4 regions of the Ruegeria sp. H8 genome follow, and region 1 is predicted to be linked to each of the others. Evidence: riboswitches for the same ligand, from Rfam matches in the RefSeq annotation. Region 1 holds a riboswitch; each other region holds the start of a gene.
The links. A riboswitch is a leader RNA that binds a small molecule or an ion and turns the genes downstream of it on or off. The one in region 1 is predicted to bind cobalamin.

Region 1 (3,205 bases):
ATGGCTTCCGCTGCCGCGCCACCTGCCAAGCCAGCGAAAACAACCACCGGCCAAAGTTTCTGCATCATATTTAAGTTCCTGTTATTATGACAGTTTCCGTTTTCGGATATCCAGTGCGGGGATCATGCGGCCTTCGTGCTGAAAGCACAGGTAATCCACGCCGAATGTCTCGCGTACCCGGTCTGGGGTCAGAACTTCGCCAACAGGCCCGAACCCTGTCAGACGCGTAGCCTTCATCAACGCCACATGGGTGGCGAATTCCGGGATCATGACCAGATCATGGACGATCATGACGACCGTTACCCCCAGATCAGCGACCAGAGACAGCATGTGCCCCTTGGCATCGGGGTCCAGATGGTTGGTTGGCTCGTCCAGAAACAGCAAGGACGGGTTCTGGGCCAACGCGCGCGCGATATGTGCGCGCTGACGTTCTCCGCCGGACAGCTGACCCATCGTTTTGTTGGCAAAATGCGACAGCTCGGTCGTCGTCAGAACCCGTTCCAGATCAGCCTTGTGCTGAGCCATCGAACGTTCGTCTTGAATCGGGATTTGCCCCAGCGCAACATAGTCTTGCAGGCGCATCCGCCCGTCAGGCATTTCCTGCTGCCCGACCACAGCAATGGAGCGGGCACGTTGGCGGGCGGACAGGGTCCGAAGGCTTTGACCTTCGATCCAAACATCACCCAAGGCAATCCGTTCGATCCCGCACAGCAGTTTCAGCAGAGTGGTCTTGCCGGCGCCGTTCGGCCCTGCGATTGCCAGAATTGATCCTTCTTCCAGACGAAAGGACACATCCTGCAACAGGATATCACCATTGAGCGCATAGTACTTCAAATTCTCGGCAACCAGAAAACTCATGAAGCGCCACCAGACGGCAATGCGGGTATTCGCGACAAGGTCTTTGCGAAAAGGGCAGGGGGGCGGTCCGAGGCGCTGGTCCAGCCATCGTCACTGTCGCCGAACTGGGTCGCGAATTCGACCAGGGCGGACAGGTCGTGTGATGTCGTGATATCGCCAAACAGGTACTGCGCTTTTCCCGGGGCCTGAAATCCGACGGTCATGGCCCGTTCACAACCTGCCATGCACGTCACCATTCGGGTTTCAAAACCGTCAGGCAACCGGGCATTCAGCACGTCTTGCGCGGCCTCGGCAGACATCGCCCCCTGACATGTTGAACAGATCAGAACGTAGTGATCAGAATAGCAGGTCATAGCCATCTCCGTCGTTTGCCAGACGCAGACAGAGGGCACATACCCAGATATTACGCAAACGCGCCATCAAGCCTCCTTCCGAGACGCCCCGCCTCGGGTTGGTTCATAGTGCGATGGCAGGTCTCCTGACTTGCGGGTCGTTGCTTGGCCGACCTTCCCAACCCATGCGGGTCAGTGGTGAAGTGGCGTCGCTCACCGCTTACAGTTGCGGGGGCAGTCACGGACTTGGCACATTCCAGTGCCGCACCGTGTTCCCATTTTCATCCCTTATGGAACCATCCCGCTCAGCTAGTCTGGCAATGCCAGACTTGTCAAGCGGCAGACGAAGGCGTTGGTAGATGGAATTGCGACAGCTGACCCAGCTGTCCTGCTGCGCCAGCCCGGACCGAACGGTGTCAATAGTCTGATACAAGAAGGAAATCCGGTTCGGAATCTTTCTCGACCTTTGAAAACCGTGGAATTGGCTTTTCAAACCCAATGTCGGTGCGGTCGTTATTCACGGTCGATACCTCGCCAATAAGGCAATCGCCGCGCTCGGCCCAAAAAGCGTGCCAGATGCCGGGCATCAGAGTTACGCTTTGCCTCGGCTTCAGCCGCACGTACTCTTGGGGTTGCAAGGTTACAGGGCAGGCATCGCTGGGGACCGTCACCGGGTTGTCGCGGTCGACGCCACCGTTTGGATCCGACGCATGAATTTCCAGAACGAGATCGCCGCCGCCCCGGTTGATGATGTCTTCTGCCTTGATAATATGCCGGTGCATCGGAGAAAGCTGATTGTCTTTCAAGATCAACAGTTTTCTGCACAGAGCATCCCACGCCCGGATTTCAGATCCTTCGTCTAAACCAGTGCGTAGAGTGAACGGGAATAGGCAATGTTCGTCGAAATGGCCTTGTGCGTAATTGGTAATGTTCCATCCCAGCCTGCGGCTGCGGACAGTTTCGACCAAAGAGATGCGCATTTTCTCGGGCGATCAATCCGCAAAGAGCGGCTACGCGGCGCCGAAAGATTGAATGAACGCCTGGGCCTAGGGCTTGATGTGGTTGATTTCGGATCGTTTCATCATGCCATCCCGCAGATCAAAGTTCGTGCGCCCAAGGGGGTTCCGCCCCGGCTCGGGAAACGGTCACGGCCGCAACGTCAGCGCCCAGTTCCATGGCTGCTTGCAGGCTTTCAACCGTCAATCCGCGCAGACCTGACTTGGTCAGATGCCCTGCGCGGCTGAGCTCGGTCAGAACGCCGGCGTTGAACGTGTCACCTGCGCCGATCGTATCGACCACTTCAACGGGTTTCACAGGAACCGAGACTTCGGAACCATCCGCCAGGTAACCGTGCGCCCCGTCACTGCCACGCGTGACGATGACAACGGAAGGACCCGCTTGCAACAGCACAGACGCTTTTGCGGATTCGGCTTCAGCGCCCGGAATGATCCAGTCCAGGTCCTCGTCTGAAACCTTGACGATATCCGCACGCGAGATCATGCGGTTCAAACGCGTCCGAAACCGGGTTTGATCCTTGATGAAATCCGGGCGGATATTCGGGTCCAGCATCACTGACCGGTCGGAACCGTGGCTGTCCAGAAGGGCGGCATAGGCATCTGCGCAAGGTTCACACGCAAGGCTGATTCCACCGAGATACAGGGCAGAGACAGCAGGAAGCTGATCGGGCATGTCTTCGGGCAGCAACATCCGGCCCGCGGTGTTTTCATCGACAAAGCTGTAAGTCGCGTGTCCATCCGAGAGCTGCACAAAGGCAAGCGTGGTGGGACGGTCCGAGATGATCACATGTGTCGTGTCCACATGGCTCGCTTTCAGCGCATCAATCAATTGCTGGCCGAACATGTCCGATGACAAACCTGTCAGCATCCCTACCGGAACACCCAGACGTCCCATCGCGACGGCTGTGTTCAGAACTGCACCACCAGTATGTGGCACAAAACCAATTGCGCCCGATGCGGTCGGTTCTGAAATCATATCTATCAGCGCTTCACCACAGC
Region 2 (3,205 bases), on a different contig from region 1:
ACCGTTCTTCCGGATTTGGACATTTTCGTCGAAGAGTTCGCCCCAACCAATGCAGGCGTGGCCGAGGTGGTCATCACGCCCGACAGCAAGCTGATCGGCAAATGCCCCCGCGAGCTTTTGTTTCGCAAGACCTACGGGATGTCGCTGCTGGCCATTCACCGCGGCGAAGAGACGCTGAGCCATGTCGAGACCGAGGATCACGAATCCACTCAGATCGGGCTCGAAAAGTTTCAGGCGGGCGACATGCTTGTGGCACATACCAGATGGGACAACCTGATGCGGATCAAACGAGATCCGGATTTCGTCGTTGTGACGACGGACTTTCCTCAGGACGAGCTGCGGCCGCAAAAAGTCGGCTGGGCCCTGGCATTCTTCGCCATTTCGCTGTCGTTGATCCTGTTCACGGATGTCCGGCTTTCACTCTGTCTTCTTACCGGCGCGGTGGGCATGATGCTGACCCGTGTGCTCAGCGTGGACGAGGCATACCGCGCGGTCGGATGGAACACCGTATTCCTGCTCGCCTGCCTCATACCTTTGGGACAAGCCGTGCAGAACACAGGCACGGCCGCGTGGATCGCGCAGCAGATCATGATAATTCTGGACGGCTGGCCGCTCTGGTCGCTGCAAACCGGCATCGCCGTTCTGGCGACGGCCTTTTCTTTGGTCATGTCCAATGTGGGGGCCACAGTTCTGCTGGTGCCTCTGGCGGTATCGATTGCGGTGGCGGCGGGTGGAAACCCGGCCGTCTTTGCCCTGACGGTCGCCATATCGACCTCGAACAGCTTCATCATCCCAACCCATCAGGTAAACGCGTTGATCATGGGTCCGGCCGGATACAAGGTGATGGATTTCGTCCGCTCCGGCGGAATAATGACGGCGCTGTTTCTGGTCGTCTCGCTGCTCATGATAAACGTCATCTATTAGCGCAAGAGGATCCAGGGGGTTCGGTGGTCTTTACCCATCATCTGGACAGGTTCAGTCGATCAACAGTTCGCCACAGTCTACGCCCCTTGCTGAGATACCTTTCGTCGCCCGGCCCATCTCAGGCTGGGTCCCGGCACACCATGCCGCCCATCGGCGCCCACAGGTCGCTTTCCATGCCTCTGCATAATTGTTGCGCGCGACTCGCTTGACAAGCAGGCCAGCGGTGCCGCATGTCCCTTTCGTTGGTGTCGGTGACAGCCGATGAAAAGGGAATGCGTCAACGGTCTTGCCGCCAAACGCAGCCGCCCCCGCGACCGTGAACGGAGAGGATGCCCAATGCCACTGGCTCGAAAGCCGGGAAGGCGGGACATCCGACAGAGGCCCGCCTCTGGCATCCGCAAGCCGGGAGACCTGCCAACAACCGAAGTTGAAACCGGGCGGGGTGTTCCGGTGTCGGGTCCATGACCAATCGTGGCCCGCATGAAACCCCGTCCCCCGCGAAGAGGATTTGGGGGGATGAGAGACATGACCGAGACCGCACCAGTCGAGTTGCTGGTCTGTACCACCTGCCGTCGCGGCCTGCCTGTCGAAGATGACGCGCAACGCCCGGGCGCTTTGTTGCACAAGGCCCTGGAACAGGCAGACCTGCCCGACGGTGTCACCCTGAAAGCCGTTGAATGCCTGTCAAACTGCGATCAAGGCTGTTCGATCGTGTTGCGCGGGCCGGGCCGCTGGACCTTCGTGTATGAAAACCTGAACGAAACAGATCATGTCGACGTCATCGTCGACGGCGCGACCAAGTATCTGGCCACTGAAGATGGTTTGGTGAAATGGCGCGAACGCCCCGAACATTTTCGCAAGAACTGTGCCTCGCGCATTCCCCCCATTGGAGCCTGACATGTCGAACCTCGAAAAACTCCCCGTCACAGTGATCACCGGCTTTCTGGGCTCGGGCAAGACCACTTTGGTGCGTCACCTGATGCAGAACCCACAGGGCAAGCGCCTTGCTGTCGTGGTCAACGAGTTCGGCGATGTAGGCGTCGATGGCGACATCCTGAAATCCTGCGCCATTCCTGATTGCCCGGCGGAAAACATCATGGAACTGGCCAATGGCTGCATCTGCTGCACCGTGGCAGATGATTTCATTCCCACCATCGAGGCCCTGATGGCGTTGGAGCCGCGCCCGGATCATATCCTGATCGAAACCAGCGGTCTGGCCCTGCCGAAACCGCTGCTCAAGGCATTCGACTGGCCTGACATCCGCTCGAAGATCACCGTCGACGGCGTGATCGCCTTGGCCGATGCCGAGGCTGTGGCCGCAGGCCGTTTCGCGCCCAATGTCGAAGCGGTGGACGTCCAGCGCATGGCCGATGACTCGATCGACCACGAAACGCCCCTGTCCGAGGTGTTCGAGGATCAGATCTCGTGCGCCGACATCATCCTGCTGACCAAGCCCGACCTCGCCGGCCCCGAAGGCGTGGCCAAAGCGCGCGAGATCATCGCCGCCGAGGCGCCGCGCCCCCTGCCCGTCGTCGAAGTGGCCGAAGGTGCCGTGGACGTGCGCGTTGTGCTGGGTCTGGAAGCCGCCGCCGAGGATGACATGGACGCCCGCCCCTCGCATCACGACGGCCATCACGATCACGAGCATGACGATTTCGAAAGCATCATCGTCGAGCTGCCCGAGCAGACCGATCCGGCCCAACTGATCGCCAATATCGAACGCCTCGCCAATGAACTGAACATCCTGCGCGTCAAAGGGTATGCCGCCGTTCAGGGCAAACCCATGCGCCTGCTGGTTCAGGCGGTCGGCGCGCGGGTACGGCACCAGTATGACCGCCCGTGGGAACCCGGTGAAGACCGTCGTTCGCGTCTGGTCGTCATCGCCGAGCATGACGATATCAAAGAGGCGGAAATCCGCGAAATCCTCGTGGGTGTGCGTGAGGCTGCCGAGTAAGACACATGCACGTCGTCTTCCGCGAAAGCCACGGGCTCGAGGAAACCGAGACCCCAACCGATCTGGGCCAGAGCCCGGCGGATCTGGTGGTGCTGTCCTTTTCGGACAGCGATCTGGGGGCTTTCGCGGCTGGCTGGCATCGCGGCGGCGGACCGGAAGGGCGAATGCCGACCCTGCGGCTGGCGAATTTGACGGCGTTGAAACACCCGTTGTCGGTCGATACCTATGTCGAGCAGACGCTGGAGGGCGCCAAGGGCATTCTGATCCGGCTGATCGGCGGCGTCCCCTACTGGCCTTATGGGTTGCAGCAGGTTCTGGCGCTGGCGC
Region 3 (3,205 bases), on a different contig from region 1:
TACACGGAACGGGAAATCTCCGAGCTCAGATTCATCAAACGCTGCCGCGATCTTGGCTTTACCATTCAGGATGCATGCGCACTTCGCGAATTGTCCAAAGCGCCCGAGCAAGCTTGTCGTGACGTCGAATACGTTGCAACAAGACATCTCGACAACGTCAGGTCAAAAATCGCCGCCCTCCAACGGTTGGAGCAAGCACTGGCAGAACTTGTGCAGACCTGCACCGAGGGTGCGGCCTCATGCCCCCTGCTAACGGCGTTGCTCAACGAGCCTTTCGTCAAAGATGTCATTAGCGGCCACTAATTGCAGCGCCTGGAAAACCGAAACTGGCTATCTCAGCTTGCGGAGGAGCGGCTTCATTGTCCCGGTATTCCGTAACCCTCAGCGATGACGGCCGATCTCTGTTGTATTATTGTTGAATGAGAGAATTGCGATCAGCTTACCCTCTAATTCGCTCTGTTAGCTATGCCGGGCTGGTGATGGCGTGGATGCTCTGATGCTGTCAACTAAGGAAGAAATACCAAAGAATCTGCAAATTTTTGCCGCTTTACCCCTAGAGGCTAAGAAGCTGTTGCAATTCCCCAAGCACATGAAGGCTTGGAATAAAACACATTGGCCGGGGAAGTTTGGATACTTTAGAGGAACGAGCATGGAGAAGGCAGATATGACAAATCCCACTTTAGTTCAGGGAGTGTTATCGAAAAACCTGCTGGGTTATCTCCCAATGGTCTGTTTTATATGCAGCTTTTTTGTGTCTGCCGCTACATTGCAAGCCTCTGAGCTTCCCTCGATCGGTCTTGACAAAAAGATTGGAGCGCCATCCGGTGCCAAATCACTGTGCAAAGACTACTCGTGGGCGTGCGCGAGCGCTCGTAGCTCTGGTCTGTCCGTGGCAAAAGAAAATCAGATCGTTAAAACGATCAACACGCGCGTCAATCGGAGAATCCGAGCAGTTTCGGATCAAAGCCAATATGGGACAAAAGAATACTGGACACTGCCGACGCAAGGGTCAGGAGATTGCGAAGACTTCGCTTTGCAAAAGAAGTTTGAACTTGTGCAGAATGGTTTGGATCCTACGAAGCTACTAATTGCGACTGTCTTGGACACCAATCGCAATGGCCATGCTGTTCTAGTCTATCGCTCGAGTGAAGGCGATTTGGTTCTGGACAATGTTACCAACAGGATCAAAACGTGGAAGGAAACGAGGTATCTTTTCCTACGAATACAGGACCCGATTCACCCTGATCGTTGGGTACAGGTTTTTAGTGGCTAAAAACAATGTGGCGCGCCCTCGAGACGCGCCACAATAATCTTTGGAGCTGCGACTACCGGTTTTTTCGCGGCAACCCAATTTTAGGACACCGCTTCAAACTTTGGTCAAGCTTTCGCAGCGTTGTACAAACGCGGAGTCACCAGACCTGTACTGTTCAAACCGCGCATCGCCTTGGCTGCCGCAAGCACTGCCAGATCAGCAATCGGCTCAATGACGATTACCAGCATATAAGCACCGCCAAAGGATAGAACCGAAGCCATGGTTTCTGCGCCGAAACCCTGGCCGTAGAAGGCCCAGAACCCAACCCATGCGACTACTCCTCCCTGATACGTCGCACTCAGCGCAAGAGCTTGGCCATATTTGAGGTCAACATATGCTGTGCCGGGAGCGATGATGCGGCTGGCCAGTGCTTGTAGCGCAAATAGCGGCACCAGCAGAGTGGTCAGGTTGATGAAGTACTGCGGAAGATCGAACGGGGCAAAAAAAACACCCTGAATCAGGAGACCAGCTGCCAATCCAAAAGCCGCGGGTGCAGCACCGAGAAGCAGAAACAGCGTCGACCCCAGGATGAAGTGGACTTCAGAGACACCAACCGGGAAATGCGGCAGGACTTCGAAGAAAAGGAAAACCCCAACGGTGGCGAGCACCGAGCGCATAGCAAAAGATGCAGGTCCATTCGCACGCAATGTGGAAAACGTTTCTTTCGCTGCGTAAGTAGCCGCACCTGCGGCGGTAACATAGGAAAGCGCGATTTTGGCACCATTCACGATGCCCGGTTCGATATGCATGTTCTTTCTCCCTACCGCCTCACCCGGCGGCTTGTCAGGTTGAATCGACCGTAAGGCCGACAGGTTCAGTCTGGGCATAGCCCGGCGCTTTACGGCAGGTCTCCTGACTCGCGGGTGCTCGCTCCGCCAACCTTCCCGGTTCCATTACGAACCAGTGGTGTCTTGGCATCGCTCTCCGCTCACAGTTGCGGGGGCAGTTACGGAATTGGCGCCATTGAAAACACCGAACCGTATTCCCTTTTAATCCTTTTGGCTTCCGCCATCAGGAACCGAAAACAATTCACCGCTACAATGGCGGCTTCGTTTCTGTCAAATGTCTTTGCGACCTAGTCCGAAGTAGACTCGACCGATGCAGGATTCACGCAACCGGCGACATGGTCCATTAGGTAAACCAAGCGTTACCTGAAACCTCTTGAAGCTCTAGCTGCTAGAGGCTTTAAGACTCGAATTTGATCGCAAAAATGCGATGCAACCACATTACACTTGTGAACCAGGACGAGACTTATGCTGACACGGCGCCATTTCATTCAATCAACCACAGCGCTATTCTCGGCGTCTGCGGCCAGTCCATTGATCGCCAAAACATGGCCAACCTCGTCGCAAAAGACCTATTGGGACAGCCAGGTCACGCCATTTGACTACGATCCAGCGACCTCAAATCCATGGGGCGTTCATGACCGTTTTTTACCACGACGTGTCGTAGCAAATGATGGTTTGGTTCCCGGTGACATCCATGTCGATGCCGTCGCGCGCTATCTTTACCATATCGAGGAAGGCGGCACAGCAATGCGCTATGGCGTAGCGATCGCGCGTGGGAACCTTTACGAGCCCGGTACCTATGCTATCCGGCGCAAGGTCGAATGGCCACATTGGACGCCAACGGCTTCAATGATCGAGCTCAACCCCGAATACGCGGAATTCCGGGATGGCATGGAACCCGGGCCAAGTAATGCTCTCGGCTCTCGAGCCCTTTATCTATACGTTGGGGATCGAGATACTTATCTCAGAATCCACGGTACACCTCAGCCCAGAAGCATCGGTGGTCGCGCAAGTTCTGGATGTGTTAGAATGATCATGGCCCATATCAATGATCTCTACCCACATGTAAAAATCGGCTCGACCGCATACTTATACTCGGCCGAAG
Region 4 (3,205 bases), on a different contig from region 1:
GCGGGCCCGGAACGAACGGCTGGTGTTGTCGCTTGTCCGGCGTCATCAGGCCCTTGCGAAGTCCGAGATCGCGCGCATGACCGGACTGTCGGCACAAACCGTTTCCGTCATCATGCGGCTGTTGGAGAAGGATGGTTTGCTGTTGCGCGGCGAGCCGGTCCGCGGGAAAGTCGGGCAACCTTCCGTTCCCATGCGCCTCAACCCGGATGGTGCGTTTTTCTTTGGGCTCAAGGTCGGGCGCCGCAGTACCGAGCTGGTTTTGACTGACTTTGTCGGAAATGTGCGGCAGCGCGAGCGGCGAACCTATGACTATCCAACGCCGAAGGCCACTTTGGAGTTTTCCACTGAGAGTCTGGGCAAAATGATGTCATCCATGTCGCCCGAGGCCAAAGGCAGGATTGCGGGTCTTGGAATTGCCATGCCGTTCTATCTGTGGGACTGGGCCCAGACCCTTCAGGTTCCTCAGGAAGAAATGGACCCGTGGCGCGTATCAGACCTGAAGGCTGACCTGGCGCGTCGCCTCGATATTCCGGTATTCCTGCAAAATGACGCCACTGCGGCTTGTGGGGCGGAATTGGTATTCGGTCCGGCTGATGGGCCAAGGGATTTCCTGTACTTCTATATCGGGTTTTTCATTGGCGGCGGTGTGGTCCTCAATGGCGCGATCTTTTCGGGGCGTGGAAACGCGGGGGCAATCGGCCCCTTGCCTGTGCCCGATGGCGCGGGCGGTGTCAGACCGCTCATCGATGTGGCCAGCCTTTACGTGCTCGAGCGTGCAATCACCACGGCAGGTGTCACGTCGCATTCCATCTGGGAAACGACCCAGCGTTGGGATGTGCCAAACGTTCAACTGGAAAACTGGTTGAAACGGACGGCAAGCGGGATTGCCCATGCGATTGTCTCATCCTGTAGCCTGATAGATTTCGAATGCGTGAAGATTGACGGCTGGATGCCGCAGGACATCAAGGCGCGTTTGGTTGAAATGGTGGAAGACAAACTGTCCGAGCTGAACATGACCGGGCTCGAGCGCCCCGTTGTGCTGGCAGGAACCGTAGGCCCGGAAGCACGCTCTTTGGGCGCGGCAAGCCTGCCCTTGTCGGAGAGGTATCTTTCAGAAGCTTAGACAGGAACGAACCCTGCCGCCTTGGACGTTTCACAAACTGGTTCACTCTCGCAAACTGCCGAGCTCATTATTTTCGATGGCCGTAACACATTTTCGTTGACGGAAGGCTGAGTTGTCTGGCAAGCCGCTCGGCATGTCCGGTTCCGGGGCTTGCTCTGGAATCAATAGGGAATGCGGTGCGGGCTCTGGCCCAAATCCGCAACTGCACCCGCAACTGTAAGCGACGAGCAGGGCTGAAACGCCACTGGGGTTTGCCCGGGAAGGCCGGTCCAACGCTTTGACCCGCAAGTCAGGATACCTGCCGGACATGTGCCCTCTAACGGGCACTCCTAATCGACGACGGGATGTGCGTCGGACCAGGATGCCTGAAAGGGTAATTTGGCGTTGAATGTCCCGTGGTCAAAACGAATTTCGCGCCGGGATTTGCGCGACGGGACAAGGACGACTGTTCATGAAAACGCTGCTCAGCGCAGCCGCTGCCGCGATGGCTCTTCCTGCCATAGTAAATGCGCATTTCCTTTTGGAATACACCACCGACACCATGATCGAGAAACCGGGCGATGTACCGGTCAAACTGATTTTCTGGCATCCGTTCGAGAATGGCCATGTCATGGATCTTGAAAAGCCGCAGGAATTCTATGTGATCCACAACGGTGAAAAGACCGATTTACTGGACACGCTGGAACCTATCCGGTTCACCGGCGGGCAGAACGAGGGCGCGGCGTTCAAAGGCAGTGTCCCGGTCAAACGGTCGGGCGACTATGTGCTGGTGACGGTTCCTCAGCCTTATTACGAGGAATCCGAAGACATCTATATCCAACAGCTCACCAAAGCCTTCCTGAACCGCAACGAATTGCCGACCGATTGGATGAATCCCGTGGGTCTGCCGACCGAGATTATCCCGCTGAACAAGCCGACCAACATCATCGCGGGTTCGACTTTCACGGGCCGTGTGCTGGCTGATGGTCAGCCGGTTGCGGGGGCCGAGATCGAGATCGAATACATGGCAGCCGAACCCGACATGGAAAGTTCGGCCGCTTCTGCACCGAAGGCGTCACCAATGCCGGGTGGTGCGGTGGTCGCAATATCTGACGACAACGGGTATTTTTCGTTCGGCGTTCCAAAAGCCGGTTACTGGGGTTTCGCCGCCCTTGGTTCCGGTCCGGCAACCGAACATGAGGGCAAAGAACTCAGCCAGGATGCGGTCATCTGGATCCGCGCCTGGGATCTGGAGTAACCCCAAATGCACATCGTCGACGGAGCCCTTTCCAACCCGGTTGTAATTGGCGGCGCCATAGCCGCCGCGGGCGGGATCGCCATGGGTCTCAGGTCTCTGGATCTTGATCGCATCCCCACTGCGGGCGTGCTGTCAGCCAGTTTCTTCGTGGCATCGTTGATCCACGTGCCCATTGGTCCGTCGTCGGTCCATCTGATCCTCAACGGCATGGCCGGGCTGCTGCTTGGTTGGGCCGCATTCCCGGCTTTGTTCGTCGGGCTTTTGCTACAGGCGGTCTTTTTCGGCTTTGGCGGGTTGACGGTGTTGGGGATCAACACCGTCAATATCGCCTTTCCCGCGGTGGTGGCCGGAATGTTGTTCGGTCGTCTGATCGCGCGTGGAACGCCTTTGCAAGGTGCGATTTGGGGGGGCATCGGCGGCGCGTTTGCGATTGCGGCGACAACCGGCATGGTCGCGTTTTCGCTGGCGCTGTCGGGGGATGAATTTCTGCCTGCCGCCAAGCTTGTTTTCTTCGCCCATATTCCTGTCATGGCCATCGAGGCGATTTTGACCGGGTTCGCCGTGTTGTTGGCACGCAAGGTCAAGCCCGAGCTGTTTTTCAGAGGAGCAGCCACATGAAGCATCTGGTTGTCATACTGGCCATGTGCTGTTCACCTGTGCCTGCCCTGGCGCACAAGGTCATAGCCGGCGTTTTCGAGTCGGGAGACGTCATCGAGGGCGAAATCGGCTTTTCCAACGGCGACATGGCAAGCGGCACCGAGGTCATTGTCACCGGCCCGGATGGGGCCGAGCTGGGTCGATCGGTAACGGATGCGGACGGTTTCTTTGTCTACACGCCGACCTCG

Region 2: another riboswitch for cobalamin. It lies ahead of ACR0A2_RS06030 (DUF1636 family protein); the one in region 1 lies ahead of ACR0A2_RS12610 (DUF1636 family protein).
Region 3: another riboswitch for cobalamin. It lies ahead of ACR0A2_RS19010 (energy-coupling factor ABC transporter permease); the one in region 1 lies ahead of ACR0A2_RS12610 (DUF1636 family protein).
Region 4: another riboswitch for cobalamin. It lies ahead of ACR0A2_RS21945 (DUF4198 domain-containing protein); the one in region 1 lies ahead of ACR0A2_RS12610 (DUF1636 family protein).

What each region holds. Positions count from the first base shown of each region.
Region 1 covers NZ_JBQFNY010000004.1:238,958-242,162, forward strand. Annotated here, with positions in the region: gene ACR0A2_RS12600 (ABC transporter substrate-binding protein) at 1-68, opposite strand, end outside; gene ACR0A2_RS12605 (ABC transporter ATP-binding protein) at 85-858, opposite strand; gene ACR0A2_RS12610 (DUF1636 family protein) at 855-1,211, opposite strand; cobalamin riboswitch at 1,310-1,506, opposite strand; gene ACR0A2_RS12615 (D-lyxose/D-mannose family sugar isomerase) at 1,607-2,170, opposite strand; gene ACR0A2_RS12620 (carbohydrate kinase family protein) at 2,289-3,205, opposite strand, start outside.
Region 2 covers NZ_JBQFNY010000001.1:1,221,675-1,224,879, forward strand. Annotated here, with positions in the region: gene ACR0A2_RS06025 (SLC13 family permease) at 1-924, shown strand, start outside; cobalamin riboswitch at 1,151-1,357, shown strand; gene ACR0A2_RS06030 (DUF1636 family protein) at 1,450-1,821, shown strand; gene cobW (cobalamin biosynthesis protein CobW) at 1,823-2,878, shown strand; gene cobN (cobaltochelatase subunit CobN) at 2,884-3,205, shown strand, end outside.
Region 3 covers NZ_JBQFNY010000010.1:100,584-103,788, reverse strand. Annotated here, with positions in the region: gene ACR0A2_RS19020 (MerR family transcriptional regulator) at 1-303, shown strand, start outside; gene ACR0A2_RS19015 (transglutaminase-like cysteine peptidase) at 485-1,273, shown strand; gene ACR0A2_RS19010 (energy-coupling factor ABC transporter permease) at 1,378-2,061, opposite strand; cobalamin riboswitch at 2,138-2,350, opposite strand; gene ACR0A2_RS19005 (L,D-transpeptidase) at 2,566-3,205, shown strand, end outside.
Region 4 covers NZ_JBQFNY010000018.1:19,855-23,059, forward strand. Annotated here, with positions in the region: gene ACR0A2_RS21940 (ROK family transcriptional regulator) at 1-1,123, shown strand, start outside; cobalamin riboswitch at 1,245-1,443, shown strand; gene ACR0A2_RS21945 (DUF4198 domain-containing protein) at 1,575-2,360, shown strand; gene cbiM (cobalt transporter CbiM) at 2,367-2,978, shown strand; gene ACR0A2_RS21955 (cobalt ABC transporter permease) at 2,975-3,205, shown strand, end outside.